One region of the Rahnella aquatilis CIP 78.65 genome, then DNA from elsewhere that is predicted to be linked to it. Evidence: predicted binding sites of a transcription regulator. Region 1 holds the regulator's gene; each other region holds the start of a gene.
What was found. The regulator CRP, encoded in region 1, controls carbon source genes, mostly activating them, when cyclic AMP is high. The targets are predictions, from matches to a motif close to ATGTGANNNNNNTCACAT.

Region 1 (7,843 bases):
GTTATGGATATAAGACGATCCGACCGTAAACGCCTGTAAGCCGATGTGCCACCAGCTCAGTTGCGCATCCTGATAAACAAAATCGGCCTCTTCCAGCACTTTCAGCAGTCGAAAAGTGGTGGAAAGGGGCAGCGATAAATTCTCTGCAATGTTGCTGACAGAAGAACTGCCGCCGGACTGCGCCAGATAATTCAACACCGCAATGCCGCGTTCTAAGGCCTGAGCGCCCTTTTGCGAACCAGAACCAGGCTGGCTAGGACGCCCCCGTTTTTTTACTTCGGCCATCTCACATTTCTCCAGCATCAGGCGCTGAGCGCCCGCGTTTCGCTTGTTTTCAGATGCTTGTATCTTATGCAAGATGCTTTATAGCGTCACGACTTTAATCCCGCTGCAACGGGTAAAATAAGCTGATAGCCCTGAGGTAACTGACTGATATCACAGTTGTCTGCGCCGCCACGATCGACGGTGAGAAAATTCGTCACCGTCTCAAACGCAAACAGCGGATGGTGCCAGACATTCCGGTGATAATTCACGCCCTGCAGGCCGTTGGTGATAAAGGCTTTCAGCGTGGAGATATCCGGCGTCTCGCCCCCTGCCGCAACAATCACGATAAAGCGCTCGCCCTGCATCGGCACAAACGCCTGTGAACCGAGCGGGTGTTTTTCGAGTTGCGTCACCACAATGGGCAACGGTGCTGGCTGGGCGCGGTTGATGCTGACCAGCGGGCGATCCTGCCCGAGGATTTCCACGTTGGTCAGATCGTGGTACCGCTCAACCTTGCCGTCGTTGATATGAAAAAAATCGCGACCTGTCGTCTCAATCACATCACCGTAAGCCGCGAAGGCCGCCTGGGTCAGCGGGTAAACCGGAAGTTCCATGGCATTCATCCCTGCATTTAAAATAAAACCGGTGAGATAAGCCCGCCAGATTGGCGGATTTATCCTCAATGCAATTACTGTAGAAACTTTTTCCAACTTGCTCAATATAAATATGGAAAAAGATTCCATAAAATTGATGAAGTCCACAATTCTCATCCGGTTAAATCTATAAAATCTTTTTCATTCAATGCATTAACATTACTTCGGGTGACCTATGCTGGATGAGGAGTCGATTAAAACCTTTATGCACGTCGCACAAACAGGCAGCTTTTCCCGCGCGGCAGAGATGCTGCATAAAACGCCTGCGACCATCAGCTATCGAATTAAGATGCTGGAAGACAGTACCGGGACGTTATTGCTCAACCGCACGACCCGCACGGTGTCGCTGACGCCCGCCGGACAGCACCTGCTTGAACGATGTCGCCAGTGGCTAACCTGGCTGGAGGGTGTACCGGCCGAATTGCAGCAGATTAACGACGGCATTGAGCGCCAGCTGAATGTGGTGGTGAACAATCTGATGTACTGCCCTGAAGCTCTGGCAGCGTTATTAAGCTCTCTGACGCAGCGCTACCCGTTCACGCAGTTCACTTTCACACGGCAGATTTACATGGGGGTATGGGATACGCTGCTGTACGAAGATTTTCAGCTGGCGATTGGCGTGACCGGTACCGAATCCCTTTCTAACGCCGTGAATCTGCTGCCGCTGGGTGAAGTGGACTGGGTTTTTGTTCATGCGCCCTTTCATCCGTTGCAGCACATCACTGGCATGCTGGAAGAAGCGGTATTGCGTCAGTACATTGCCATCAATGTGGAAGACACCTCGCGCCATCTGAACAAGCGGGTGGCCTGGTTGCTGACCGGGCAACGGCAGATCATCGTGGCAGATGTGGCGACTAAACTGGCCTGTCACCTGAAGGGAATGGGTATCGGTTTTCTGCCGCGCCATCTGTGCCAGCCGTATCTCGACAGCGGCGAGCTGATCGCCCGGCAAATCCGCTATCCGCGCGCCCCTTCCCCGCTCAGTCTGGCGTGGAAAAAGGAGTACACAGGCAAGGCGCTGCATGACATTGTTTCTCTGTTCCACCAGAAAGACCCGCTGATCCAACCGTTGCTGGCGGGTTTAGAATAGTGATGCCCTCTTTGGCTTCGCGAATAAATATGGTAACAATAGGCTTAATTATGCGCAGCCTTGACGCCAGATCTTCGACCACAGAAAAGACCGCGTCTCGCCTGCCTGCATCACCTTTATGGAGAACAGCGCATTATGTCAGCCAAACATCCTGTTATTGCCGTGACCGGTTCGAGCGGTGCCGGCACCACAACCACCAGCGTGGCATTTCGTAAAATATTTCAGCAGCTTGGTTTGCGCGCGGCGGAACTGGAAGGCGACAGTTTTCATCATTTCACTCGTCCTGAAATGGATGCGGCAATACGCAAAGCGCGCGATCTCGGCCGTCATATCAGCTATTTCGGACCGGAAGCCAATGACTTTGGTTTACTGGAAAAAAGCTTTATCGAATACGGAGAAACCGGCACGGGTCGTTCACGTAAGTATCTGCATACTTATGACGAAGCCGTTCCCTACAATCAGGTGCCGGGTACCTTTACGCCGTGGCAGGCATTGCCGGAACCGACAGACATTTTGTTCTATGAAGGTCTGCATGGCGGCGTAGTGGCAGACAAAATTGACGTCGCCGCACAGGTCGATTTGCTGGTCGGCGTAGTGCCCATCGTTAACCTGGAGTGGATCCAGAAACTGGTGCGCGATACCGGCGAGCGCGGGCATTCCCGTGAAGCGGTGATGGATTCCGTCGTGCGTTCGATGGATGACTACATCAGCTATATTACGCCGCAGTTTTCCCGCACGCACATCAACTTCCAGCGCGTGCCAACTATCGACACTTCAAACCCGTTCGCAGCAAAAGCCATTCCGTCGCTGGATGAAAGCTTTGTGGTGATCCACTTCCAGGGGCTGGACGACATCGATTTCCCGTATCTGCTGGCGATGTTACAGGGGTCGTTTATCTCGCACATCAAAACGCTGGTGGTGCCGGGCGGCAAAATGGGGCTGGCGATGGAGCTGATCATGGCGCCGCTGGTGCAACGCCTGATGGAAGGCAAGAAGATCGAGTAAACTTTATTCGGCTGCAATCACTTCAAAGCTGTGGGTGATGGTGGCCGCTTTACCCAGCATCAGAGACACAGAACAGTATTTTTCGGCAGACAGGCTGACCGCACGTTCGACAATCTTATCGGTCAGGTCCTTCCCGGTGACGATAAAATGCAGATTAATGTGCGTGAACAGGCGCGGCGCTTCTTCGCGGCGTTGTGAGGTCAGCTTCACTTCACAATCACGCACGTCATTACGGCCTTTTTGTAAAATTGATACCACATCGATTGCGCTGCAACCGCCTGCGGACATCAGTAACATTTCCATCGGGCTTGGGGCTTTATCACCCGCATTGCCATCCATTGAAATCTGATGACCCGATGCAGACTCACCTAAAAATGTCAGCCCTTCAACCCATTTGACACGTGCATGCATGAACTATTCTCCCGGTGAATAAACTTATCGAAATCTGCTCTCAGAGTACCCTTTCACCTAAAATCTGGCAACGTAACCCGATCGCCATCATGCTGAAGCGAGACAACAGAAGACAGCATCTCAAACCTGTGCTACAAACAAAGCCGAAACATACTTTCCAGTAAATTGCGGTGACGGTTTTTGCGGTTTAAGAACAGAACCCACGGTGATAACAGCAATAAACAGGCTGTTGCACTCCGACATCCGCTTGCAGCATTTCTGGGGAGTTATATGCTGAAAGGGCGCTTTGGATTTTGAAGTGCCGTACAGGGAACTCTGAGCCCTGTGATTTTGGGCAGCGATAACAACAGAGGATAATAGCAAATGGTTCTCGGCAAGCCACAAACAGACCCGACTCTTGAATGGTTCCTGTCTCACTGTCATATACATAAGTATCCTTCTAAAAGTACGCTGATTCACCAGGGTGAAAAAGCCGAAACGCTTTACTACATCGTGAAAGGGTCAGTTGCTGTCCTGATTAAAGATGAAGAAGGCAAGGAAATGATACTGTCCTACCTTAACCAAGGTGACTTCATCGGCGAGCTGGGACTCTTCGAAGAAGGTCAGGAACGCAGTGCCTGGGTACGTGCTAAAACTGCCTGTGAAGTGGCTGAAATTTCTTATAAAAAATTCCGCCAGCTGATTCAGGTTAACCCGGATATTCTGATGCGCCTCTCCGCGCAGATGGCCAACCGTCTGCAAGTGACGTCAGAGAAAGTCGGCAACCTTGCCTTCCTCGACGTAACCGGTCGTATCGCTCAAACCTTGCTTAATCTGGCTAAACAGCCTGATGCAATGACCCATCCGGACGGGATGCAAATCAAGATTACCCGTCAGGAAATTGGCCAAATCGTCGGTTGTTCACGTGAAACAGTCGGACGAATCCTCAAAATGCTGGAAGATCAGAGTCTGATCTCCGCACACGGTAAAACGATTGTCGTTTACGGCACACGTTAATCCCTCAAAAATTGGCGCGGCAGAACACTGTCGCGCCTTTTTTATGGGCTAAGCTTTACCCATGACGCTATGGCGAAGACTGTTTTACCATCCTGAAGTGAACTACGCGCTGCGCCAGACGCTGGTGTTGTGCCTGCCTGTCAGCATTTGCTGGTTGTTCGGCAATCTGCAAATGGGGCTGCTGTTTTCTCTCTGTCCGGCCTGTTGCAACATCGCCGGTCTGGATACTCCGCACAAACGCTTTTTCAAACGCCTGCTCGTCGGCGGTTCACTCTTTGCCGTGAGCAGTATTCTGCTGCAACTGATGCTGGAAAACTGGCACGTTCCGCTGCCGCTCATTATGCTGTCGCTGGCGTTACTGCTCGGTGTCACCGGTGAAATCAGCCCGCTGCATGCGCGTCTGTTACCCGGCGCGCTGGTGGCAACTATCTTCACGCTGAGCATGGTGGGCGTGCGCCCGATGTGGCAGGCCCCGGTGCTGTTCGCTGCCGGCACCGCCTGGTACGGATTGTTTAACTGGGCGTGGTTTCGTATTTCGAAAGAACAACCGATGCGCGAAACGCTCAGCCAGCTCTATCTGCAACTCGCGGATTATTTCGAAGCCAAGTACAGCCTGCTGACGCAACATACCGATCCCGAAACCGCTTTGCCGCCGTTGCTGACCCGCCAGCAGCAGGTTATCGACCTGATTGCCCTGCTTTATCAGCAACTGCACATGTTGCCCCAGCACGGACATCATCATCACCATAAGCGGCTGTTTCAGCGTTTTCAGGTCGCACTCGATTTGCAGGAGCACATTACCGTCAGCCTCCATCAGCCGGAGGAAGTACAGAAACTGGTCGAGGAAAGCCATGCCGAAGCGGTTATCCGTCGCAATGCGCAGGTGATTTCCGCCCGTCTGCGGGTGATTGCCGACGATATCCTTTATCATCGCTTATCCGAGCGCTTTACGATGGCCAATGAGCTGACCGCGCTGGAGAAAATCGCCGCGCGTAACCCGGACAATCCGGTCGGCCAGTTTTGTTATTACCATTTCAGCCGTATCGCGCGTCTGCTGCGCACCCAGCGCCCGTTGTACCGGCGCGATCTGATGAACACTCAGCCGCGTCTGCCCTTCTGGCCTGCGCTGAAAAGTTATCTCTCATTCAAATCCGTGGCCCTGCGCAATGCCGCGCGTCTGGGCATTATTCTGGCGATTGGCAGCAGTCTGGGGCTGTTTTTCAATCTGCCCAAACCGTACTGGATTTTGCTGACTATTATGCTGGTCAGCCAGAACGGCTATAACGCCACGCGCGTGCGGATCCAGCACCGTGCGCTGGGCACATTGGCCGGATTACTGATTGCCTCAGGGTTGTTAAAACTGGAGTTGCCGGAAGGCACCACGTTGCTGTACATGCTGCTGATCACGCTGTTGTCCTATACGGTTTTACGCAAAAACTACGGGCTGGCGATGGTCGGCATGACGGTGACGGCAGTGTATACCCTGCAGTTGCTGGCGATGAATGGCGTGCATTTTCTGGTACCGCGGCTGGTGGATACGCTGATCGGCTGCGCACTGGCATTCGGTGGCACTATCTGGCTGTGGCCACAATGGCAAAGCGGTTTGCTGCGCCAGAATGCGCACCAGGCGCTGGAAACCTATCAGAACGCTATCCGCCTGCTGCTTGAGGAAAATCCCGACACCGCCAGGCTGGCGTACACCCGTATGCAGGTCAATCAGGCACACAATAAGCTGTTTACCTCGCTCAACCAGGCGATGCAGGAACCGGGGTTTAACTCGCATTATCTGGCGGACATGCGTTTATGGGTGACGCACAGCCAGTTTGTGGTCGAGCATATCAACGCGATGACGATCCTTGCCCGCGAGCATTACATGCTGCCGGAAAAACTGGCGACGGAATATTTACAGACCTGCGAAATCGCGCTGCAAAGCTGTCAGCAACGGCTGCTCTACGACGGGCCGGGCAGCGAGAACAATCTGTTTAATGCACCGGAACTTCACCCCGATATGCCGCTGACCGAAATGGAACGCCATCTGCGGCGCGTGATTTCGCATCTCAGCGTGATGCATACCATTTCGTCACTGGCGTGGAAGCAGAGGCCACATCATGGTATCTGGCTGACGCGGCGGGCGTGAACGTGAAGGGGATTGCCCTTTAAATCTCCGAATTAAAAATTGGCCGGAGCTATTTCGGTTTCTCAAGTGCGGATGCCGCGCACTGACGGCTTAAAACGGATTGAGAAAGTTTCGGTTTCTCAAGTACGGGGATCACTTAACGCGCAGCGCCGAAACCGCCCAAAATGGGAAAGTGCTTTTCCCCTTTTGGATTTCCCCTCGCTTTTTCAACACGCGCTCCGCTCGCTGGCTATGTTTCAGCAACCGCAGCGACAGGCTGGAAATCTTGCCGCGTTGCGGTTCCCTCTCTCGGTCCTGAAGCCCTGGGTCTTCAGGCCGCTCCGTTCGGCAAGATTTCTGAATCGCCCGCAGGATCTCAAATTCAACGGCAGATTGTCTTTTATCTTTTAAATAAGTTGATTGGCGTGCTCAAAATTCAGCTGAACGGAGCGGCTTCGAGACCATCGGCTCGAAGACCGAGAGAAGGCAGTGCGAAGCACCTGGATTTGCGCCACACACTGATGCGTCAGAACATGTCCGTCGTGCCTGCGACAGCGCGCAGTGAAAAAGCGAGGGGAGTGCAGAGGGGAAAAGCCTTTCCCCTCTGCTCGGTTTCGGCGCAAAGGCCTTGTGATAACCGTTATTGAGAAACCGAAATATTCTCGGTTTAAACCAGTGGGGCCGTGGGGATCACCCCCCACAAACTTTCCCCACGGCTTTCTCAAACCGCGCCATCCCTTCTTCAATATCCGCGAAGTCGATGACAAGTGATGGCGCGAACCGCATCACATTCGGTCCGGCGACCAGCATCATCAGGCCGAATTCGGCGGCGGCGGCATGGAATTCTCCGGCGCGGTTTTTATACGCATCGGCAAGCTCGGCCCCGATCAGCAGCCCCTGGCCACGGAACTCGCTGAAGATATGATATTTCTGATTGATGGCTTCCAGCGCACTGATGAATTTCTCGCGGCGCTCGTTGATGCCAGCCAGTACATCAGGCGTATTGATGATATCCAGCGCAGCTTCGGCGACCGCACAGGCCAGCGGGTTACCGCCGTAGGTGGTGCCGTGTTTGCCCGGTTCCATCACGGAGGCCACTTCTTCGGTTGCCAGCATCGCGCTGACCGGGAAACCACCGCCGAGCGCTTTGGCCGTGGTCAGGATGTCCGGCGTCACACCGTAATGCATGTAGCTGAACAACTTGCCGCTGCGTCCCATGCCGCTTTGTACTTCATCCAGCACCAGCAGCGCCTGATGTTTGTTACAGAGCTCACGCAGACCTTGCAGGAATTCTTTGGTGGCCGGTGT
Region 2 (7,843 bases), 380 kb from region 1:
TAACGACCAGCTCATAACCTGCTTTCAGCAGGTTTTTGCTCATAGGCTTGCCCATGATGCCTAAACCAATAAAGCCAATTTTCATGCGGGTATCCTCTTTATATTGATGTAATGAGAGCGGATCACTGGGTGAAGCGATCGCACAGCGCCTGAGTTCCTGCGCGGAAAACGCCTAAATCACTGCCGACGGCCACAAAGGTCGCGCCCCACTCCAGATAACGACGGGCATCCGCTTCAACCGGTGCCAGAATACCGCTCGGTTTGCCGTGTGCTTTTGCACGCGCAAAAATGTGACGGATGGCGGCCTGCACATCCGGGTGCCCGGCATTGCCGAGATGCCCCATGCCTGCGGCCAGATCACTCGGGCCGACGAAAATGCCATCAATGCCGTCAACGGCGGCAATGGCATCCAGATTGTCGACGCCCTGCTGGCTTTCGATTTGCACCATCACTGCGATGTTGTCATTGATAAGGTTGAAGTAATCCGGCACGGTGCCGAACATGTTGCTGCGATGCGAAACGGAAACGCCACGGATCCCGGCTGGCGGATAACGGGTAGACGCTACAGCCAGTTCTGCCTGCTCCTGCGTTTCCACAAACGGGATCAGGAAGTTGTAGAAACCGATGTCCAGCAGACGTTTAATCACCACCGGATCATTAAATTGCGGACGAACGACCGGCGCGCTGCGGCTGCCTTTCAGCGCCATCAGTTGCGGCACAAACGTGCCAACGTCATTCGGCGCATGTTCACCATCAAGCAGCAGCCAGTCAAAACCCGCCACACCCAGCACTTCAGTTGAAATCGGGCTGGATAATGCTGACCAACAGCCAATCAGGGTTTTTCCTTGCAATAAGTCCTGACGGAACCGGTTTGGAATCATTTGGTTACTCATATCTGACCTCATAAAAGGGGGCAGAGCCGGGATGCCCGGATTACCCCGCATCGCAATTTACTGTTTCTTAAGTTCCAGACGTTTGATATCGCCGACCACCAGCAGATAGCAAAGCATCGCCATCAGTGCTGAACAGCCCACAAAAATTAATGCCATATTGAAAGAGTGCAGACCTTTCACGATGTAACCGATCACCAGCGGCGTCACGATGGATGCCACGTTACCGAACACGTTGAAAATGCCGCCGCACAGGCCAATGACTTCTTTTGGCGCGGTATCCGCAATCACCGGCCAGCCGAGCGCCCCGAAGCCTTTACCAAAGAACGCCAGCGCCATCAGGGTGACGACCAGTACGTTATTGTCCGTGTAGTTACACAAAATGATGCTGGTGGCTAATAACATGCCCAGCACGATAGGAATTTTACGCGCCACAGTCAGCGAGTAGCCGCGTCTGATCAGAAAATCTGAGAACACGCCGCCCAGCACACCGCCCGCAAAACCACACAACGCAGGGATTGCAGCAATCATCCCGACTTTAAGAATAGACATGCCTTTTTCCTGAACCAGATAAATCGGGAACCAGGTCAGGAAGAACCACGTAATACTGTTAATAAAATACTGCCCGAAGAAGATCCCCAGCATCATGCGGCTGCTCAGCATCTGACGAACATAGCTCCATTTCGGGCCGCTGTTTGCGCTGTCCGTTTTCTTATGGTCAATGTCGACAACGGCACCGCCGTCTTTCAGATACTCCAGCTCACTTTTAGAGATATTCGGATGTTCCGGCGGGTTGTGAATAAATTTGATCCACACCAGCGTCAGCACAAAACCAATCACGCCCATGACGATGAAAACATGTTCCCAGCCCCAGGCGTAGGTCAGCCAGCCCAGTAATGGTGAGAACAGCGCCAGCGAGAAATACTGTGCGGAGTTAAAAATAGCGGAGGCCGTGCCGCGTTCCGTGGTCGGAAACCAGGCTGCCACGATACGGGCGTTTGCCGGGAAGGACGGGGCTTCTGAGAAGCCGAGCATGAAACGCAGCATGAACAGCGTCAGTGCGCCGTATGCCAGCGGGAACCAACCCACAAAGCCCTGCAACAGGGTGAACAGCGACCAGAAGAACAGGCTGTAGGTGTACACTTTTTTGGAGCCAAATCTGTCCAGCAGCCAGCCGCCGGGCAATTGCATAATCAGATAAGCCCAGCCGAACGCGGCAAAGATTTGTCCCATGTCGGCAGCATCCAGGCCCAGCTCACGCGCGACCTCAGTTCCCGCGATAGAGAGCGTTGCGCGGTCAGCATAATTCACCGCCGTGATTAAAAAGATAATCAGCAGAATATAGTAACGGATATGGGTCCGCACCTTACTCTGCGCGATTGTCCGGGACTGAGATTGAATGTTCATGGTGACCCTCATTGTCATAATGCGAAAATTTTTCAGGCAGCTTATCGCTATCGAAATAACGTTTTTCATTCACCTGGGGTTATTCGCCGTACAGTTTCTTAATTCGAAACAGGCAATAAATGCTTTATTTATGATCGCCTGAAATTTACCTGTATTACTTTCAACGTCACCTTCAGAGGGCCAGAACAGTATAAAAAAGAGGCCCGGAAATAACACTGTGCATTCGCCCAAGAATAGCCCTGCTGATTGTGACTATTCTTTTGCATACACACATCGGTGTGGGAGGAGAATCACAGATTGTGCAGAGGTGATAACCGCGCAAATCAAAGGGTGATTTACATCACATTTATTCTGTCAACTGCCACACAGAATGACGCTCATCAGGCAAAAAGCTGGTCAGTTGCACAATGAGGTTCCCGGAAGACTGCCTTATAATGGACACCATACCCTGTATTACCCGAGCATGTTTACAAGAACATTATTGAGCGCCCACTTCAGAGAATTAACCGGAATTTTTTGTTCCGGGATGTTTAATAAACGCGGAGACAGTTATGTCACGTAATAAAGATAAAGAACACGCTACCGAAGCGCTTTTTATTAAAGTTCATGAAAGCGATAACGTGGCGATTATTGTGAATGACAATGGCTTAAAAGCCGGCACCCGATTTGCTAATGGTCTGGAATTAATTGAGCATATTCCGCAAGGCCATAAAGTGGCGTTAGAAACCATTGCCAAAGGCGGCGACATTATTCGTTACGGAGAAGTCATTGGTTATGCCGTACGGGATATCGCACAGGGCGGATGGATTGACGAATCGCTGGTGGAATTACCGGTTGCCCCTGAGCTGAACAGCCTGCCGCTGGCCACCCGTGTGCCGCCAGCGCTGCCACCGCTCGAAGGTTATACCTTTGAAGGTTACCGCAATGCCGACGGCAGCGTCGGCACCAAAAATCTGCTGGGGATCACCACCAGCGTGCACTGTGTGGCGGGCGTGGTGGATTACGTGGTGAAAATCATTGAACGTGATTTACTGCCGAAATTCCCCAATGTCGATGGCGTCGTGGCACTGAATCACCTGTACGGCTGCGGTGTGGCGATTAACGCCCCTGCGGCGATCGTGCCGATCCGCACCATCCACAATCTGGCGCTGAACCCGAACTTTGGCGGCGAAGTCATGGTGGTCGGCCTGGGCTGTGAGAAATTACAACCGGAACGTCTGCTGGAAGGCACACCGGATGTGCAGGCGATTTCACTCGATGACACGCACATTGTGCGTTTGCAGGATGAGCAGCATGTCGGCTTCCAGTCAATGGTGGACGATATTCTGACCGTCGCACAATTTCATCTGGAACGCCTGAACCGCCGCCAGCGCGAAACCTGCCCGGCTTCCGATCTGGTGGTCGGCACGCAGTGCGGCGGCAGCGACGCCTTCTCAGGCGTAACCGCAAACCCTGCTGTCGGTTACGCTTCTGATCTGCTGGTGCGCTGCGGCGCAACGGTGATGTTCTCGGAAGTGACAGAAGTCCGCGACGCCATCCACCTGCTGACACCGCGTGCCGCTGATGTCGACGTGGGCAAACGTCTGCTGGAAGAAATGGCCTGGTACGATAATTATCTGTCGCTGGGTCAGACCGACCGCAGCGCCAACCCGTCTCCGGGCAACAAAAAAGGCGGTCTGGCTAACGTGGTTGAAAAAGCGCTGGGCTCCATTGCTAAATCCGGTACCAGCGCGATTTCAGAAGTGTTGTCTCCCGGACAACGTCCGACCAAAAAAGGCCTGATTTTCGCCGCCACACCTGCCAGCGATTTTGTCTGCGGGACACAGCAACTGGCTTCCGGTATTACCGTTCAGGTATTCACCACCGGGCGCGGTACGCCATACGGCCTGCTGGCCGTGCCGGTGATTAAAATGGCAACGCGCACCACACTGGCAAACCGCTGGCACGACCTGATGGATATCAATGCCGGGACAATTGCGACCGGTGATGCCACTATCGAGGATGTGGGCTGGGAACTGTTCCACTTCATTCTGGACATCGCCAGCGGCCGCAAGAAAACCTGGTCAGACACCTGGGGCATTCACAATGCGCTGGCGGTGTTTAACCCGGCACCGGTGACCTGAGTGACCCATCTTCAGATAAACGAAAGGCCAGCAAATGCTGGCCTTTTTTGTGCGTCTGATTTGATTCACAACTTACTGCGCCGCCGTGGCACCGGTTTGTTCTGCGCCGACCAGCCCGACTTTCAGGTAACCGGCTTTACGCAGGTTATCCATCACACTCATCAGCGTTTCGTAATCAACACTCTTATCCGCACGGAAGAAAATCGTACTCTGTTTATTGCCCTGAGTACGCTCATCCAGCATGGCGGTCAGATTACTGCCGTTCACGGGTGTGTCGCCGAGAAACAGTTGCTTGTCCGCTTTTACCGACAGGAAAATCGGTTTCTCCGGACGCGGCTGCTGTTTCGCCGTCGAAGCCGGTAAATCCACCCGCACATCCACGGTGGCCAGCGGTGCCGCCACCATAAAGATAATCAGCAATACCAGCATGACGTCGATAAAAGGCGTGACGTTGATGTCATGCATTTCACCACTTTCGTCGATATCGTCGTTTAACCGAATAGCCATAATCTGTTCTTACCCTACGCGTAACTGACCTGTCTGACCGCGTGGCGCATTGCCTTCGCTGGCAGCCAGATCCAAATCACGGCCCTGTAACAGGATAATCTGCGCCGCCACATCGCCTACCTGATGACGGTAAGAGGTAATGGTACGGGCGAAAATGTTGTAGATCACCACCGCAGGAATGGCCGCAACCAGCCCCACCGCCGTCGCCAGTAAGGCTTCGGCGATACCCGGTGCGACGACTGCCAGATTGGTGGTCTGCGTCTGTGCGATACCGATGAAGCTGTTCATGATGCCCCATACGGTACCGAACAGGCCGACGAACGGCGAAATAGCCCCGATGGTCGCCAGAATACCGTTACCACGGCCCATGTAACGGCCAGCGGCGCTGACGCGGCGCTCAAGGCGGAAACCGGTACGTTCTTTAATGCCGTTGTTGTCCGTTGATCCGGCAGACAGTTCCAGCTCGTTCTGCGCATCGCGGATCATCTGCGCGCTGATGCTGCTGGCGGCAAAACTTTCAGCCTGCTCGGCGGCTTCGTCCAGAGTACGAACGGAAGACAACGCATCAAATTCACGGCGCATACGACGTTTACCCGTGAAGACTTCTGCACCCTTGCTGAATAACAATGCCCAGGTGACCACAGAAGCCAGCAGCAGACCGATCATGACGGTCTTCACCACCACATCAGCGTGATGATACATGCCCATAACAGACAAATCGGTTGGAATGACAGGTGCCGTCTCTGTTGGCGCGGGTTGCATCACCGGAGCACGCGTGGCGTCGCCGGTCGCCGGTGCAGCCGGTGCCGGTTGGGTTGCAGCAGAACTGACGGCTTGTCCAGCCGGCGTCGCAGGTGCAGCCATCGCGTTGCCGCTCAGACCAGCAACCAACATTAACGACATCAGTAATGAGGTCGCCTCTTTCATCTTATTGCGAGCCGTTTTCACGCGTCGCCTCCAGCCAGAATCAGTATGTAAAAGGAATGAATAACGCCGAATGATATCAAAAAAAAAGCCCTAATTGATAGTCGTTCTCATTATTATTTACATTGTCACGCCTGGCGGCCAGCGTGTCATTGACAGATGACAAGGTTTTTCCTGTTTGTACAAGGGTTGAACAATTTAACCTGCGTCACACTTTCAAAAAAAATTACGCAGTAAATCAATCATCTGAATATCATTACTCAAGTCAAAACAACGTTTTAAATATTAAGCAACAGCTTTTTACATTTGTTGCTAGTTTGTGATAACGCTCAAATACCGCACAACGAAAAATAAGGTAATGTGCTTCCACTGGTGAAAACCGCACACCGGCGCGTCATGTATCCCTATCATTTAAAAGCTTATTTAGACATTTTTCAAAATGAATCGGCAACGCCTCTGCGCCCGTCCAGTTCGATACTTGTTCACATTTATCTTTCTCTTACCGAGTACCCTGGAGACAAACTGATGAAAATGCAAAAAGCACTTCTCAGCCTTTGCCTGAGTTCCGCGACCCTTTTATTTACACATGGCGTGTCAGCACAGACGCTGAAAGCCGCTGACGTACATCCGCAAGGCTATCCCAACGTCGTCGCCGTTCAGCACATGGGCGAAAAACTGCAAAAACAAACGGACGGACGCCTCGAAATTAAAACGTTTCCGGGCGGCGTGCTGGGGGATGAAAAGCAGGAAATTGAACAGGCGCAGCTCGGTGCGCTGGATATCATCCGTGTGTCGATGACGCCGGTTGCTTCGATTCTGCCGGAAATTAATGTGTTCACCCTGCCCTATATTTTCCGTGACGAAGACCATATGCACAAAGTGCTCGACGGTCAGATCGGTAAAGAAATCGGCGATAAAATCACCAGCAACCCGAATTCGCGGCTGGTCTTTCTCGGCTGGATGGATGGCGGCACGCGTAACCTGATCACCAAAAAACCGGTGGTGAAACCGGAAGATTTGCACGGCATGAAAATCCGCGTACAGGGCAGCCCGATTGCGCTGGCAACGCTGAAAGCGATGGGTGCAAACCCGGTGGCAATGGGTGTCAGTGAAGTATTCAGCGGCATGCAGACCGGCGTCATTGATGGCACCGAAAACAACCCGCCGACATTTGTCGCCCACAACTATCTGCCGGTGGTGAAAAACTACACCTACAGCCGCCATTTCATTATCCCGGAGTTGTTCCTGTATTCAAAAGTGAAATGGGACAAACTGAAACCGGAAGACCAGCAGTTAATCCTCAAACTGGCGAAAGAAGCGCAGGATGAACAACGCGAACTGTGGAAAGCCTATAACGAGAAAGCCCTCGCCACCATGAAAGCAGGCGGCGTGCAATTCTATGAGATTGACCCTGCGACGTATGTCAAAGCCACGCAATCCGTGCGCGATGAATTCGGCAAAGACCATCAGGATCTGATGCAGCAAATTGCTGATGTTAAATAAACCCTGACACCGGCAGCCTGCGGGCTGCCTCTTTCTGATCACTCGCCGGGGGATTTATGGTTTCGAGTTATCACACCCTGATGGACATTCTTTACCGCGGCGCGATGTGGCTCGCGGGTATCGCGTTGCTGCTGATGGTGGCGGTGATCCCGGTTGGGATCTTCGCCCGTTACGTGATGAACAGCGCCCTGTCGTGGCCGGAGCCGATCGCGATTATGTGCATGGTGACGTTCACCTTTATCGGTGCCGCCGTCAGTTACCGCGCCGGTTCGCACATTGTGGTGGCCATGGTCACTGACCGCCTGCCGCCTGCGCTGAAAAAATTCTCAGCCCTGCTTGCTGACCTGATGATGCTGGCCATCAGCGTGTTTATTTTCTGGTACAGCCTGCAATTGTGCAGTGAACTCTGGCAACAGCCGGTGGCGGAATTCCCGCTGCTGACCGCCGGACAGACCTATCTGCCGCTGCCTGTAGGTTCTGCATTGACGC
Region 3 (7,843 bases), 1.2 Mb from region 1:
TTGCAGCACACGGATCAGTTGCAGAATTTGCGCCTGAATAGTGACATCCAGCGCTGTGGTCGGTTCGTCGGCTATCAGCAACGCCGGTTTACAGGAGAGTGCCATCGCAATCATCACCCGCTGGCGCATACCGCCGGAAAGCTGATGCGGGTAACTGTCGAGAATATTCCGGGCTTCGGGAATGCGCACCAGATCAAGCATCCGTAACGCTTCCGCGCGGGCGGCGCGGTGATCTTTGTTCTGGTGCAAACGGATCGATTCGGCAATTTGCTCCCCCACCGGAAAGACCGGATTGAGCGACGTCATCGGCTCCTGAAAAATCATCGCCATATCCGCGCCGCGCAGGTTGCGCATGGCGGGCTGCGAGGCGTTTCTCAGATCGACCACCTCACCGTTACGGCGACGAAATTGCATTTCCCCTTGTGAAATCTTCCCGCCGCCCTGTTCCACCAGCCGCATCAGTGCCAGTGAGGTCACGGATTTTCCGGAACCCGATTCGCCCACAATCGCCAGCGTTTCACCCCGTTTCACCTGAAAACTGAGCTGATTAACCGCCGGGATCACCTGCCCTTCATGGGCAAACTGTACGCTGAGCTGGCTGACAGCCAGCACGTGGTCGGGAGGCAGGATCAGAGGACTGTTCATGAGCGGTAAATACTGACGACGGGTGCATCACCCACCCTGGCAAAGCCGCGGTACATGCCTTCACTGTTAAAAGGCAGCACCACGTTGCCAAATTTATCCACGGCAATCATTCCGCCGCTTCCGCCCAGGGGCAGCAGTTTTTCCTGCACCACCTTGCGGGTGGCCTCTTCCAGAGAAAGACCGGCGTATTCCATCAGCGCCGCCACATCATAAGCCGCCACCGTGCGCATAAACACTTCGCCGGTGCCGGTGCTGGAAATCGCCACCGTATTATTGCTGGCATAGCACCCGGCACCAATGATCGGCGAATCGCCCACGCGCCCGGCCTGCTTGTTAGTCATACCACCGGTCGATGTCGCCGCCGCCAGATTGCCCAGAACATCCATCGCCACGGCACCCACGGTGCCAAATTTATGTTCAGGATCCAGCGGGTCATCTGAGGCAGATGCACTGAGCGATGCGCCGTCGTGATCGAGCATCACGCCGGTATCCGCCGCGATAGCACGCTGCAACTGGTCATAACGTTCCTGCGTGAAAAAATAATCCGGTCCGACCATTTCCTGGCCGTGTTCACGGGCAAACGCCTCCGCGCCCGCACCGGTAAACATCACATGCGGGCTGACTTCCAGCACCTTACGGGCGGTGAGAACAGGATTGCGAATATGGTTCACACAACTGATGGCACCGGCATCGAGCGTACGGCCGTCCATAATGCAGGCGTCTAACTCATGAGTGCCCTGATGGGTAAAAACAGCCCCTTTTCCGGCATTAAATAACGGGCATTCTTCGAGCAGACGCACCGCTTCGGTGACCGCATCCAGTGCGCTGCCGCCGGAGGCCAGAATAGCCTGTCCGCTGGTGACTATTCTCTCCAGTTCGGCTAAATAAAGTCGTTCTTTTTCAGCGCTCATTGCTGCGCGGGTAATCGCCCCTGCACCACCGTGGATCGCAATAACCGGCCGCTTCTTGTCCGAAACGGAAGCCGCTGAATTATCAGTAGAAAAACTCATTAGCGCTGCACCTTTCGATGTTGTATTTATGTATAGGAAAATGTTGAGCTGTTTTTGACTATATTTAGCCCGCAACAGTATGTAAAGCAGAAATGTCGCGCCATTAAAAGGTCGCTAATTGCTTAGATTGTTTAGGAAAAACAAATGCTGCAATTGAATATACCTGCGGGACAAATGACCAAAGAACAGCAATAATAAACGTCTTAACTGCGGATAAAAGCATCTCTGGATAAGCTTTCCGTGGCTTTTTTATTTTCTCTTTTTAGGAAATCAGTTTATGGAAACTGTTTATAACCGCCGTCGGATTAATGTGATCTCATGGCTCAGCTATTTCTTTACCGGTGGACTGGTTTCCACTCTGGGCATTGTTATCGGACCGGTGGCCACTGCATTTAACAAAGATCCGGGCTTTATCGGCCAGATGTTCTCCTTAATGAACATCGGTCTGTTCCTGCCAATCATGATCAGCGGCATTCTGATGCGTAAGTTTGATCTGGGCAAACAGCTGATGACCGGCTCTTTCATTTCCGTGCTGGTGTGTATCGCGCTGTTTATCATGCCGTCGATTACCCTGTTCGGCGTGGGCGTGTTCCTGATCGGTGCCACCGCGGGCCTGATGATGTCTATCGGCAGCTACCTGGTCGTTCGTATTAATGACGATCCGAAAAAACGTTCAGCGAACTTAATCTTCACCGACTTCTTCTTTGCGCTTTCCGGTATGACGCTGTCACTGGTGCTGGGTTTCCTGTTCAAACACGGCGCAAGCTGGCTGGCGATGTACGGCATCATGGGCGTTCTGAGCTTGCTGATGATTTTGCTGTGCGCGGGTCAGAAATTCCCGAATGTTCCGCAACCGGTTAAAAACGAAGCCAGTCATAACGTGGCGAAAGAGCCATGGGGAATCGCAGTCTTCTTCCTGTGTATTGCGTTGTTTGCTTTTGTCTTTACCGAACTGGTCTTCACGCTGTGGATGCCAAGCTGGCTGCATGAGCACTTCAGTATGGAAACAGACCGTGCCGCGATTTACATCACCACCTACTGGATGGTGAAAGCGATTGGCCTGTTCCTGAACCAGTTCACCGTGCGTTTCGTGAAACTGCGGACTTTCCTGCTAATTTCCGTGATTATCGGCATGGCAAGCCTGGCAGTGCTCACCACCAGCAATTCGCCGACGCTGGTGCTCTTTGCCGTGGGTCTGTTCGGTTTCTGTAACTCCGGTCTGTTCTCCGGCCTGATGAGCTACGGTAGCCTGCAGGTGAAAAATTCACCCCCTACGCTGACATCCGCACTGCTGACCACCAGTTCCGTCGGCACGCTGATTTTCGCGTCCTTCTCTTCTTTCATCTACAACGAGTACGGTTTGTTCTGGGCGCTGAATATCGCGACCGTTTCCTACGCGTTGCTGGTGCTGATGGTGGTGCTTGCCAGCCTGAAGAGCAAGGCAGAGAAAATTAACCACGAAGTGACCGCACACTGAGTCTCAGTGGCGAACCATAAAAAAGGGAAGGCATAAAAGCCTTCCCTTTTCTTATTGTCGTTGCTGCGTTTAAAGCTGCGGGCAACGCTGCAAACTGTTTAGCCAGGATGTTTCAGGCTGAGCGGCCAGACGACGCGCACGTCCGTGGCGGCGTAAAATCAATCCTTTGTCCTGCATTTCACTCAGATCGCGTCTGATCGTTTCGAGACTGACATCCAGCGATTGTGCCAGTTCGCTTACCTGTAGCACTTCATGTTGTTCAACCAACTGAAGGATGGCCTGATGACGATTTTTTTTAAGCACCGGTTATTCCTGTTTATATGACAGTTATGTGACGAAAGTCACAAATAACGGCAACTATAATACCCACGTTACATTGTTAATTTTGGGATCGATCTCAATTTTTCAGGAATCTTCGCAGAATTTTTACGCCTTCAGTGATTTTTGGTTCGCTGCGTTTCTCTGTCATACTATGCGCATGCTCCCTTTCCTTGCCCGGCTCCGGTGAAAATACCTGCTACGCCGGGACGAATGACTAAGGATTTTTCATGGAATTCAATACTGCCGGTCTGATCTCACTCGACGAAGCGCTGGATAAAATGCGCGCCTGCGTACCGCCTAAAACAACTCAGGAGGCCGAATCTCTGCCACTCGCTGGTGCCGCGGGGCGTATTACCGCCGCACCGGTACTTTCACCGGTTTTCGTGCCACCGTTTGATAACTCGGCGATGGACGGCTATGCGGTGCGTTGCGAAGAGTTGTGCGATGGCGCAGTGTTCCCGGTTGCAGGCAAAGCCTTTGCGGGTGCGCCTTTTCATGGCGAATGGCCGGCCGGAACCTGCATTCGTATTATGACCGGTGCACCGGTGCCTGCAGGCGCTGACGCCGTGATCATGCAGGAACAGACCGAAGTCGCGGATGCCGGTGTACGTTTCACGGCAGCCATCACCAAAGGCCAGAATATCCGTCTGACCGGTGATGACATAAAACAGGGTGACAGCGTGCTGCCTGCCGGCGTGCGGCTGGGTGCAGCAGAATTACCCCTGCTGGCCTCACTGGGCGTCACCCACGTTGATGTCTGGAAGCCGCTGAAAGTCGCGGTATTCTCCACCGGCGATGAACTGCAACCGGTGGGCACACCTTTGCAGGAAGGCCAGATTTACGATACCAACCGTTTCGCCGTGCGCCTGATGCTGGAACAACTGGGCTGCACCGTGCTGGATCTGGGCATTATCCGCGACAATCCGCAGGCATTGCGTAAAGCTTTTGAAGAAGCCAATGCGTTTGCGGATCTGGTGATTTCCAGCGGCGGCGTGTCGGTCGGTGAAGCCGATTACACTAAGCAGATCCTGGATGAACTGGGTGAAATTGGTTTCTGGAAGCTTGCCATGAAACCGGGCAAACCTTTCGCGTTCGGCAAACTTGAAAACAGCTGGTTCTGCGGTTTGCCGGGTAATCCGGTGTCGGCTGCGCTGACGTTTTATCAACTGGTTCAGCCCTTTATTGCGCAATTGTCCGGCCATACGGCCTGGCAGTTCCCGCCACGCCTGAAGGCAAAAGCGGTAACACCATTAAAAAAATCCCCCGGACGTCTCGATTTCCAGCGCGGTATTTTCAGCACCAGTGCCGAAGGTCAACTGGAAGTCCGCACCACCGGACATCAGGGCTCGCATGTGTTCAGCTCATTCAGTCAGGCCAACTGTTTCATCGTACTTGAACGCGAACGCGGCAATGTGTCGACAGGCGAAATCGTCGAAATCGAACCGTTTAACGCCCTGTTGCGGAGCTGAACATGCCTCAATTGCCGGAACTGACGGACGCCGAAATCCTGCGTTATAACCGCCAGATTGTTCTGAAAGGGTTTGATTTTGACGGTCAGGAGCAACTGAAAGCCAGTCATGTGCTGATTGTCGGACTGGGTGGTTTAGGCTGTGCCGCGGCGCAATATCTGGCGGCCGCAGGCACCGGTACATTAACGCTACTGGATTTCGATACGGTTTCGCTGTCCAACCTGCAACGCCAGACGCTGCATACGGATGCCCGGATCGGCATGCCGAAAGTGGAATCCGCCGCCATAGCGCTGGCGGCAATCAATCCGCACATCGCCATTCATCAGATTAATGCACAGGCCAGCGACGATATGCTGCGTGACCTGATCGCCGCCTGCGACGTGGTGGTCGACTGTACCGACAACGTCACCACACGGAATCAGCTGAACGGTGAATGTTTCGCACAGAAAAAACCACTGGTTTCCGGTGCCGCAATCCGTATGGAAGGCCAGCTCAGCGTATTTACCTATCAGCCGCAGGAGCCGTGTTACCGCTGCCTGAGCCGCTTATTTGGCGAAAATGCGCTGACCTGCGTGGAAGCCGGTGTGATGGCGCCGCTGGTCGGTACCATCGGCAGTTTACAGGCCATGGAAACCCTCAAGTTGCTGACAAAATGGGGTGAAACCCCGCGCGGAAAACTGCTGATGTTTGACGCCATGACGTTGCAGTTTCGCGAAATGAAGCTGATGAAAGATCCGCATTGTGAAGTGTGTGGTGATTGCTGAATCAGTCAATTCAGACACAAAAAAACCGCCTTTATCGGCGGTTTTTAAATAATGAAAACCTCTAAATCATTCGAGTTGTATCCAGGCGGCAACTGAACAAATCCCCGGGAGCATACATCAGTATGTGACCGGGGTTTGTGAAGACAGCCAACGCAGAGACAGCTTGAAGGATGACGAGGTTTAATTGATGCCCTGACTGCGCAGGTAGTCTTCGTAATTACCCGAGAAATCAATCACGCGCGTCGGTGTCATTTCCAGAATACGCGTCGCCAGCGAGCTGACGAATTCACGGTCGTGAGAAACGAAGATTAGCGTGCCTTCGTACATTTCCAGCGCCATGTTCAGCGATTCGATGGATTCCATATCAAGGTGGTTGGTTGGCTCATCCATAATCAGGATGTTCGGACGTTGCATCATCAGTTTCCCGAATAACATACGGCCTTTTTCACCCCCGGAAAGCACTTTCACTTTCTTCTTGATATCGTCCTGACCGAACAGCAGGCGGCCTAACACACCGCGCACGGCCTGCTCGTCGTCTTTCTCGGATTTCCACTGGCTCATCCAGTCGAAGACGTTCAGGGTGTCATCGAATTCATATTCATGATCCTGCGCGTAATAACCGATTTTGGCGTTTTCAGACCATTTTACTGAACCGCTTTCCGGTTCATGCTCACCGACCAGCGTTTTCAGCAGGGTTGATTTACCAATACCGTTAGCACCCAGAATCGCGACTTTCTCGCCCACTTCCAGCATCAGGCCGAGGTTTTTAAACAGCGGACCGTTATCAAAACCTTTGGTGATTTTTTCCACTTCCAGCGCATTTCGGAACAATTTCTTGTCCTGCTCGAAGCGCATGTAAGGGTTCTGACGGCTGGATGCTTTGATTTCATCAAGCTGAATTTTATCAATCTGACGGGCACGGGAAGTCGCCTGTTTAGATTTTGAGGCGTTCGCGCTGAAGCGGCTGACGAACGATTGCAGTTCAGCAATCTGCGCTTTCTTCTTGGCGTTATTGGCGCTGAGAAGTTCACGCGCCTGCGTCGCCGCCGTCATGTATTCGTCGTAGTTGCCCGGATAAACACGCAGTTCACCGTAGTCAAGATCCGCCATGTGCGTACACACCATGTTCAGGAAGTGACGGTCATGCGAAATGATGATCATGGTGCTGTTACGTTCGTTCAGCACCTGCTCCAGCCAGCGAATGGTATCGATGTCCAGGTTGTTCGTCGGTTCGTCGAGCAGCAGGATTTCCGGATCGGAGAACAGCGCCTGCGCCAGCAAAACACGCAATTTAAAGCCCGGTGCGATTTCGCTCATCGGGCCATAATGTTGTTCGACAGGAATACCCACGCCCAGCAGCAATTCACCCGCACGGGATTCCGCGCTGTAGCCGTCCATTTCACCGTAAGCGACTTCCAGATCAGCCACTTTGTAGCCGTCTTCTTCACTCATTTCCGCCATAGCGTAAATGCGGTCGCGCTCTTCCTTCACTTCCCACAATTCGGTGTGGCCCATGATCACGGTGTCCAGCACGCTGAACTGTTCGAAGGCGAACTGATCCTGGCGCAATTTACCCAGACGCTCGTTCGGGTCCAGCACGACGTTACCGCCAGAAGGCACTAAGTCGCCGCCGAGGATCTTCATGAAAGTGGACTTGCCACAACCGTTCGCGCCAATCAGGCCGTAACGGTTACCGCCGCCAAATTTCACGTTAATGTTTTCAAATAACGGCTTGCTGCCGAATTGCATGGTGATGTTGTAAGTACTTAGCACAACGCTCGCTCTTAATTGGGAAATGTGATTTGGCGCGCATTATGCCACAACAGCGCGTCAGGATCGCCTGTAGTTATGTTCATTTTTCACTCAATAGCTAAAAAAAAGCCTGGCGGATGACTTTTCAGAAAGCAACAAAAGCAAAAAACCCGGCCGGAGCCGGGTTTGTCGTACAACCGCTGAAATCAGAAGTTGTAGCCGATTACGCCGTAGTAACCCCAGCCGGTGGACTTCACATCGAAGTTACCGTTACCGAAGTTCAGCTCAGCGCCGTCAGCCCACTGGCCGCCGTTGTGGAAGTAACGCGCCACGAACGAGTAATGCCAGTGTGTATAGTTCAGTGACAGGATATGGCTGGAGGCGATAGAGTTATTAGAACGCGCT
Region 4 (7,843 bases), 2.3 Mb from region 1:
AGGGGCTGACTGCCGGTGCGGTAAAAGGATAATTTTATGGCTCAGATTACGATTTCCGATCTTCAAAAACGTTACGAAAATGTCGAAGTGTTGCGACACATTAACCTGACCATTCAAGACGGTGAGTTTGTGGTGCTGGTCGGGCCGTCCGGTTGCGGTAAATCGACCCTGTTGCGCACGATTGCCGGACTTGAACTGGCAACGGCGGGGGATATTCGCATTGGTTCGCGTCTGATGAATCAGGTGGCACCCAAAGACCGTGATATCTCGATGGTATTCCAGAGTTATGCGCTGTATCCGCACATGACCGTGGCACGCAACATGGGGTTCAGCCTCGAAGTACAAAAACGCCCGAAAGCCGAGATTGATGAAGCGGTGAATAAAGCCGCCGATATCCTCGGCCTGACCGCGTTGCTGCATCGTCGTCCGAAGGAGCTTTCCGGCGGGCAGCGTCAGCGCGTGGCAATGGGCAGGGCGATCGTGCGCGAACCGCAGGTGTTTTTGTTCGACGAGCCGCTTTCCAATCTGGATGCGCAGTTACGCGGGCAGATGCGCATAGAAATCAAAAGTCTGCATCAGAGAATGAAAAACACCATTGTTTACGTGACGCACGATCAGGTTGAAGCGATGACCCTCGCGGACCGCATTGTGGTGCTCAACCACGGTCTGATCCAGCAGGTCGGCACACCGCTGGAACTGTACGACACACCGGCCAATAAATTCGTCGCCAGCTTTATAGGTTCGCCGTCAATGAACTTCATCAACGGCACGCTGGATCTGGGTGATTCGGCTCCGCAATTGCGCATCAATTCGCAACTGACGTTGCCGGTGGATCCTTTAATCATGGACCTGCAAAGTGGTACAGAGGTAATTTATGGCGTCCGCCCCGAAGCCATTGTGTTGTGCGAAGAGGGCACACCGGGCGCGGTGCCACTGGACATCACACTGATTGAACCGACCGGCCTGAGCGAACTTATTCACGGCAAATTTGGCACTGAAAAACTGAGTGTTTATAGCATGGTGAGATCAAATGCTGCACCAGGGGACCGTGTGTGGGTACAGATTGATACCGCGCGGATGCAGTTGTTTGAGGGGGATAGCCAGAGGCGGATGGGGAAATTAGGCGAGTAGTTTTTGGGTTTGCTCCTTCCCCTTCGCAGGGGAGGAGCAAACAAGTTAAACCGCTTTCGCCTCGGATAAGCTCATCAGCTTAAAGCCAACGCCGACAGCGATAATCAGCATCAAACTGATAAATCCCGTAATCCCGTACCAGCCAAATGCGTGCCAGAAGAATCCGCCTAACGTCCCGGCGACGCTGGACCCCGCGTAGTAGCTGAACAGATATAAAGATGATGCCTGACCTTTCGCACGGCGGGCACGCCTGCCGATCCAACCGCTGGCGACGGAGTGGGCGGCGAAGAATCCGCCGGTGACCAGGATCATGCCGATGAAAATCAGCCAGACGGGTGAGAAGGCGGTGATCAAAATCCCCAGCAGCATGAGCGCTGTCGCGCCAATCAACACCGGGCCGCGGCCATAAACGCCGGTCAGCGCCCCGGCTTTGGGCGAGCTGTAGGTACCCATCAGATAGACGACAGAGATAATGCCGACAATCGCCTGGCTCAGATTGTAGGGCGATGACAGCAGACGGTAACCGATGTAGTTAAACATGGTCACGAAACTGCCCATCAGCAGGAAACCTTCGGCGAAAAGTAGCGGTAAACCGCTGTCACGCCAGTGCAGTTTGAAGTTAATCAGCATCTTGCGCGGTTTCAGCGAGCTGGCGCGGAAATGTTTCGACGGCGGCAGAATGCGCCAGAACATGATTGCCGCCGCGAGGGCGAAGAAACCCACAACGGCAACGGCAATACGCCAGGAGAAGAAGTCCGTCAGCACGCCGCTGACTAAACGTCCGCTCATGCCGCCGATGGAATTTCCGCTGATGTATAAACCCATCGAGAAAGCGACCACGCTGGGGTGGATTTCCTCACTGAGGTAAGTCATGGCGACGGCCGCCACACCGCTCAGCGACAGGCCGATCAGCGCGCGCATGATGAGAATGCCATCCCAGCTTTGCATAAAGGAACAGACCAGCGTGCAGCCCGCAGCAAGGAATAACGCCACTACCATCACGGATTTACGCCCGACGGCGTCAGAAACCGGCCCGGTAAACAGCAGGCCAATCGCCATTAAACCGGTGGACAATGACAACGACAGGCTGCTGGTGGCCGGTGAAACGCCGAAATCATGCGACAACACCGGCAGGATTGGCTGAACGCAATACAGCAAGGCAAACGTCGCCAGACCTGCTGAAAACAGAGCGAGTGTGACGCGGATAAATTGCGGTGTACCACGTTTGATAAAAGGGGTTTTAAGGCCTGAGCGCACGACGGGGGTTTGCGGATTTAACTCGTCGTCATTCACTGAATCACTGGCTGGTGCAGCGGGAATCCGCCGGAAGGTTTTCACGGTAAGTCCTTAATACGGGGTGCGGTAAAACTTAATTTTAAAATGTGTGAGAATTTTAACGCTGAGACAGTTATTGTCTAATATATTAATCAGTGAAGAACGATATGTTTAAAGTATCAATCAGGGTGAACTGATCCACATCATGAACCACATCGAACTGCGTCATTTGCGTTATTTCATCACCGTTGCCGAGGAACTGCATTTTGGCCGGGCAGCGGAACGTCTGCACATTTCCCAGCCGCCGCTGAGCCAGCAAATTCAGGCGCTGGAAATCCATCTGGGGGCCACGCTGTTTTATCGCAACAACCGCAGTGTACGGCTGACACAGGCGGGACAGGCTTTTTTGCAGGAAGCCCGGCAGATTTTGCAGCGGGTCGATGAGGCGTCAGCTCAGGCGGCACGCATTCATCGCGGTGAATCAGGCAATCTGACACTCGGTCTGACTTCTTCAGCGCCGTTTTTACGGCGGGTTTCGCGCACCTTACACCGTTTTCGGCTGACCTATCCGGACGTCAATATCCGCATCGAGCAGCTCAACAGCAAACAGCAGATCGACCCCTTGCTGGAGGGAAAACTGGATCTGGGCATTATGCGCAATGGCGAGTTGCCGGAGGAACTGGAACACCATCTCGTACTTTCCGAACCGCTGATTGCCGTGGTGCACAGAGACCATCCGCTGAATGCGCTTAAAGAAGGGGAACTGACTTTTCAACACCTTGCCGATCAGCCGTTTGTGTTTTTCTCTAAAGATGTCGGCACGTCACTTTACGACGATATTCTCGGCCAGCTCAAAGCACAGGGGATTACGCCGTACATCACCCAGGAAGTCGGCGAACCGCTGACCATTATCGGGCTGGTCGCGGCCGGTCTTGGCGTGTCGATTCTGCCCGCTTCCTATTTGCGTATTCAGGTCGAGGGCGTGCGGTATTTACGATTTGGCAGCCTGCAGGGCACGACAGAACTCTGGCTGGTGAATCACGCCCGGCGACCTGTCACCGCTGCAGCCCGCGCATTTATGGATTTGTTGTTACACGAAGAATGAGGACGCAAAGTCAGAAGGTGCTGTATTTCCAGTCAATTCTGAGCGTCTTTTCACGCAATTTGTGCACCAAATCACATAACGAATCAAATAGTTGACGACATATGACAAAAACCCCAACATAGCCCTAATCTTTATTTTGAAGCGCGAAAATAACAGGAGTTCCTTGAGTGATCCCCGACGGGCAACCAGGACATATCGATCAGATAAAACAAACTAATGTCGGTGCTGTATACCGCCTGATAGATCTGTTTGGTCCTATTTCGCGTATTGAATTGTCGAAGAAAGCACAACTGGCTCCTGCCAGTATCACCAAGATAGTTCGTGAGTTAATACAGGCACATCTGGTGCTGGAAACTGAATTTCAGGATCCCGGCAGCCGCGGACGTCCTGCCATTGGTTTAGCGCTCGATACGCAGGCCTGGCATTATCTTTCAGCACGTATCAGCCTGGGTTCCATTACGCTGGGTCTGCGTGATCTCAGCAGTAAACTGGTGGTGGAAGAAGTCCTCCCGCTGCCGGAACAGGCATCGCAACCGCTGCTGAAACGTATTATTTCCGAAATCGACCAGTTTTTTATCCGTCATCAGCGCAAACTCGAACGCCTGACCGCCATCGCCATTACCTTACCGGGCATGATTGACGCACGCCGCGGCATTGTGCACCGCATGCCGTTTTATCATGATGTGTTTGATATGCCGCTGGGCGACACGCTGTCGGAACACACCGGTTTGCCGGTGTATGTGCAACATGATATTGGTGCCTGGACGCTGGCCGAGTCGTTATACGGTGCCTCGCGGGGCTGTAAAAATGTGGTACAGGTGGTGATTGATCACAACGTCGGGGCGGGGGTGATCACTGGCGGGCGCGTGTTGCATGCCGGCAGCAGCAGTGTGGCGGAAATTGGTCATACGCAGGTGGATCCTTACGGCAAACGCTGTTATTGCGGTAATCATGGTTGCCTTGAAACCGTTGCCAGCACTGACAGCATTCTGGATCTGGTTCGTCAGCGATTAGCGGTACCGATTCCGGCCAGCTTACTGCATGGTGTATCGCTGACCATCGAAGCCGTGTGTGATGCAGCAAACCGTGGCGATCAGCTTGCGCGTGATGTGATCATCAGCGTCGGACAAAGCGTCGGGCGCATTCTGGCGATCATGGTCAATCTGTTTAATCCGGAAAAAGTGCTGATCGGCTCACCGCTTAATTTATCTCAGGATATTCTTCATCCCGCGATAATGTCCTGTATTCAGCAGCAATCTCTTCCTGCTTATAGCGAAAATATCAAACTTGAATCGACACAATTTTATAATCAGGGAACGATGCCCGGCGCGGCATTAGTGAAAGACGCGTTGTATAGCGGATCCCTCTTAATTAAATTGCTACAAGGCTAATAACCTGCATATTTGAAATCAACGTTGGATATACCATTAACATCTGTTGATAAATAAAAAAAATATAAGACCTGCACATTAACCGCACGTACAGTCAACAAAACATTGCGCTAACGCAAACCGCTCTCATCGCGCATCGCCTAGACTTTCTGTCGTTACTTTGTCTCTGGCGGTGTTTTCTTACCGGAGACTATCTTTCAATAAGACGGAGAGATCCCGGAGCCTGAATTCCATGTTAACGCACTTTTTCGTCACGGGGACAGACGCTCGTGTAGGTAAAACCATTGTCACACGTGCCTTGCTTCAGGCCTTAGCCGCGCAGGATCGCTGCGTTTTAGGCTATAAACCTATTGCAACAGGCAGCCAGGAGCTGGCCGACGGGGTTCGAAATAAAGATGCGGTAACACTCCAGCAGTCATCTTCTATTTCTTATCCTTTTAATAAAATAACCCCGCTGGCATTAGCTGACGAAGATATTTATGTCAGCCAGCTCCCTGAAAATGTTTTTGAAATAATGACTGATGGTCTTAATTTCATGCGTGAAGAGGCCGACACGGTGGTGGTTGAAGGATGCGACGGGTGGAGAACATTGATCACGTCTCAGCTTTTATATTCTGACTGGGTACGCCAGCAAAATATGCCGGTAGTATTAGTGGTAGGGATTCAGGAAGGTTGTGTCAGTCATGCGTTATTAACCGCGCAGGCGATTATCGCTGATGGATTACCGTTGATCGGCTGGGTGGCGAACCGCATTAATCCCTGTCTGGCTCACTACCAGGAAACGATTGACGTTATCAGCGCCAATATTTCAGCGCCGCTGCTGGGTGAAATTCCGTATTTACCTCGCGCGGAGAGTCGCGATATGGCGAAGTTTCTCGACCTGTCCAGCTTTAATCTGGAAACGGTGATTAAAGTATGAGGCTGACGGTTTTTTAAAATTTATCATGGATGGAATAAAATGCTTGAAAACCAGCAATATTCAAAATTGACCAGCATGTTGCTTAAACGCAAAATGATGAAAGTGATCGACCCTAAATGTGTCGATCAGGAACCCGCTAATCCGTTATATGTTTATGAAGTTATCCGTCAGGCGGCGGGAAATTATAAACTTGTTAATATAATGGATCCTCAACGCACCCTTGTGCCAAATGGAGGTGGTTGGGTGTTTGCTATCATGGATGATGCTCCGGGTGCTGTTATTTGCGGCAAGGCAGATTATCAACATGTCCATGGACATACTTCTCTTACGGGTATCTGTGAACATAAAAAAGGGGGAGTGATAATAGAAAGGGAACGCGGAGTTTATTTCGCTGGTGAGCTCGTATTTAGTGCCGGGCGACTGACGCGCTGGACTAATGGTAGTGGACATTTTGCTCCCTCCCGGTCATTGGCTTTTTCCAACTTATTAGCCCCCGTACGCCTCACTTTACCCATCCATTTATTCAGGCCAGAGGACGCATAATCGCTTTCTCAATAAATCATCTTTTTTTAATCAACACTTATAACTAATGTTGTCATCATTAAACTGTCCTTAACAGGCGCTGTGTGCAAACCCGGCGCCTCTTTTTTGTCTATAATCTGGTATCTGCCTGCGTGCACTCATCAAAACAATGCTAAAGAAAACAAAGAACATGGCCGTCAATCACCCTGAAGTAAAGTCTGCTGTTAAATCTTCTCACCGACCTCTAATCCTTGCCGCCTGCATGTTGTCGATGTTTATGGCGGCCGTAGAAGTGACTATTGTCGCGACCGCGATGCCAACCATCATTGGCGATCTGGGTGGGTTCTCGCTGCTCGGTTGGGTGTTTGCGGTCTATCTGCTGACACAGGCGATCAGCGTGCCCATTTACGGGCGTCTGGCAGATTTATACGGTTGCCGCAAAATGTTCTTTATCGGCACTACGCTGTTTCTGCTCGGTTCCGTTTTATGCGGATTTGCGCCTTCGCTTGGCTGGATGATTGGCTTTCGTGCCTTACAGGGGCTGGGTGCCGGAGCCATCACGCCCATTGCTACCACATTGATTGCCAATGTCTACGGCCCGCAGGAAAGGGCAAAAGCGCAGGGATACTTGTCCAGCGTCTGGGGTGTATCGGCTATTGTCGGCCCGCTGATGGGGGCGTTTATTGTTTCCCATTTCCCGTGGGCGGTGGTGTTTTGGGTGAATGTGCCCATCGGTCTGGTGGCAATGATGATTCTGGTGAAATACCTGCCGCCGGATGGTCAGCGTAAACCGCACAAGTTAGACCTTGCCGGTACCGGTTATCTGACACTGTCTGTGGCGGCCTTACTGCTGGCGTTGTTGCAGGCTGAAGTGCTGGGATACGGGGCGCTGGTGCTGTTGGTGTTGTCTGTTTGCAGTGCATGGCTGCTGGTCCGTCAGGAGCGTAAAACGCCGGAGCCGCTGTTCCCGCTGGCGCTGTGGCAAAATAAAGTGATTATTGCCGCAAACGTCGGCGGGTTGATCATTGGCGCCACTATGATGGGCATCAGCGCATTTTTACCCACCTATGTGCAGGGCGTTCTTGGCGGCACGCCGTTACAGGCGGGCACTACGCTGGCACTGATGTCCATTGGCTGGCCGCTGGCGAGCATGGTCAGCAGCCGCCTGATGCAGGCAACCTCCTATCGCATGACGGCGGTCATTGGCGGATTATTGCTGGCAGGCGGCAGTCTGGCGCTGTTACTGCTCTCGCCATCGTCCGGCTTGTGGATGGCGCGTCTTGCGGCATTTTCCATTGGCGCGGGCATGGGGCTGTGTAACACCACGTTTATTGTATCGGTGCAAAACAGCGTAGAGCCTGCCATTCGCGGTATTGCTACTGCTTCCACACTCTTTACCCGCATGCTCGGTTCAGCCATGGGCACCGCATTGCTCGGCGCGACACTGAATCTTAATCTTCAATACCGCCTGCCGCAGGTGAGTGACCCGGTGCAGCAACT

Region 2: the regulator CRP is predicted to act here: its motif matches at 2,626-2,643, upstream of garD (galactarate dehydratase).
Region 3: the regulator CRP is predicted to act here: its motif matches at 3,462-3,479, upstream of RAHAQ2_RS07060 (DeoR family transcriptional regulator).
Region 4: the regulator CRP is predicted to act here: its motif matches at 3,571-3,588, upstream of mlc (sugar metabolism global transcriptional regulator Mlc).

The regions. Positions count from the first base shown of each region.
Region 1 is NC_016818.1:330,003-337,845, reverse strand. Features, by position in the region: gene allR (HTH-type transcriptional repressor AllR) at 1-285, opposite strand, end outside; gene RAHAQ2_RS01485 (ureidoglycolate lyase) at 372-878, opposite strand; gene allS (HTH-type transcriptional activator AllS) at 1,093-2,007, shown strand; gene RAHAQ2_RS01475 (phosphoribulokinase) at 2,143-3,012, shown strand; gene RAHAQ2_RS01470 (OsmC family protein) at 3,016-3,423, opposite strand; gene crp (cAMP-activated global transcriptional regulator CRP) at 3,787-4,419, shown strand; gene RAHAQ2_RS01460 (YccS/YhfK family putative transporter) at 4,481-6,556, shown strand; gene argD (bifunctional acetylornithine/succinyldiaminopimelate transaminase) at 7,226-7,843, opposite strand, start outside.
Region 2 is NC_016818.1:709,813-717,655, reverse strand. Features, by position in the region: gene garR (2-hydroxy-3-oxopropionate reductase) at 1-139, opposite strand, end outside; gene garL (2-dehydro-3-deoxyglucarate aldolase) at 123-893, opposite strand; gene RAHAQ2_RS03240 (MFS transporter) at 951-2,297, opposite strand; gene garD (galactarate dehydratase) at 2,849-4,420, shown strand; gene exbD (TonB system transport protein ExbD) at 4,493-4,927, opposite strand; gene exbB (tol-pal system-associated acyl-CoA thioesterase) at 4,937-5,854, opposite strand; gene RAHAQ2_RS03220 (TRAP transporter substrate-binding protein) at 6,377-7,354, shown strand; gene RAHAQ2_RS03215 (TRAP transporter small permease) at 7,411-7,843, shown strand, end outside.
Region 3 is NC_016818.1:1,534,997-1,542,839, reverse strand. Features, by position in the region: gene RAHAQ2_RS07075 (dipeptide ABC transporter ATP-binding protein) at 1-645, opposite strand, end outside; gene RAHAQ2_RS07070 (isoaspartyl peptidase/L-asparaginase family protein) at 642-1,655, opposite strand; gene tsgA (MFS transporter TsgA) at 1,933-3,132, shown strand; gene RAHAQ2_RS07060 (DeoR family transcriptional regulator) at 3,202-3,435, opposite strand; gene moeA (molybdopterin molybdotransferase MoeA) at 3,681-4,922, shown strand; gene moeB (molybdopterin-synthase adenylyltransferase MoeB) at 4,925-5,686, shown strand; gene RAHAQ2_RS07045 (ABC-F family ATPase) at 5,867-7,459, opposite strand; gene RAHAQ2_RS07040 (nucleoside-specific channel-forming protein Tsx) at 7,645-7,843, opposite strand, start outside.
Region 4 is NC_016818.1:2,608,435-2,616,277, reverse strand. Features, by position in the region: gene RAHAQ2_RS11825 (carbohydrate ABC transporter permease) at 1-32, shown strand, start outside; gene RAHAQ2_RS11820 (ABC transporter ATP-binding protein) at 37-1,131, shown strand; gene RAHAQ2_RS11815 (MFS transporter) at 1,177-2,424, opposite strand; gene RAHAQ2_RS11810 (LysR family transcriptional regulator) at 2,612-3,511, shown strand; gene mlc (sugar metabolism global transcriptional regulator Mlc) at 3,679-4,902, shown strand; gene bioD (dethiobiotin synthase) at 5,135-5,821, shown strand; gene RAHAQ2_RS11795 (hypothetical protein) at 5,861-6,364, shown strand; gene RAHAQ2_RS11790 (MDR family MFS transporter) at 6,534-7,843, shown strand, end outside.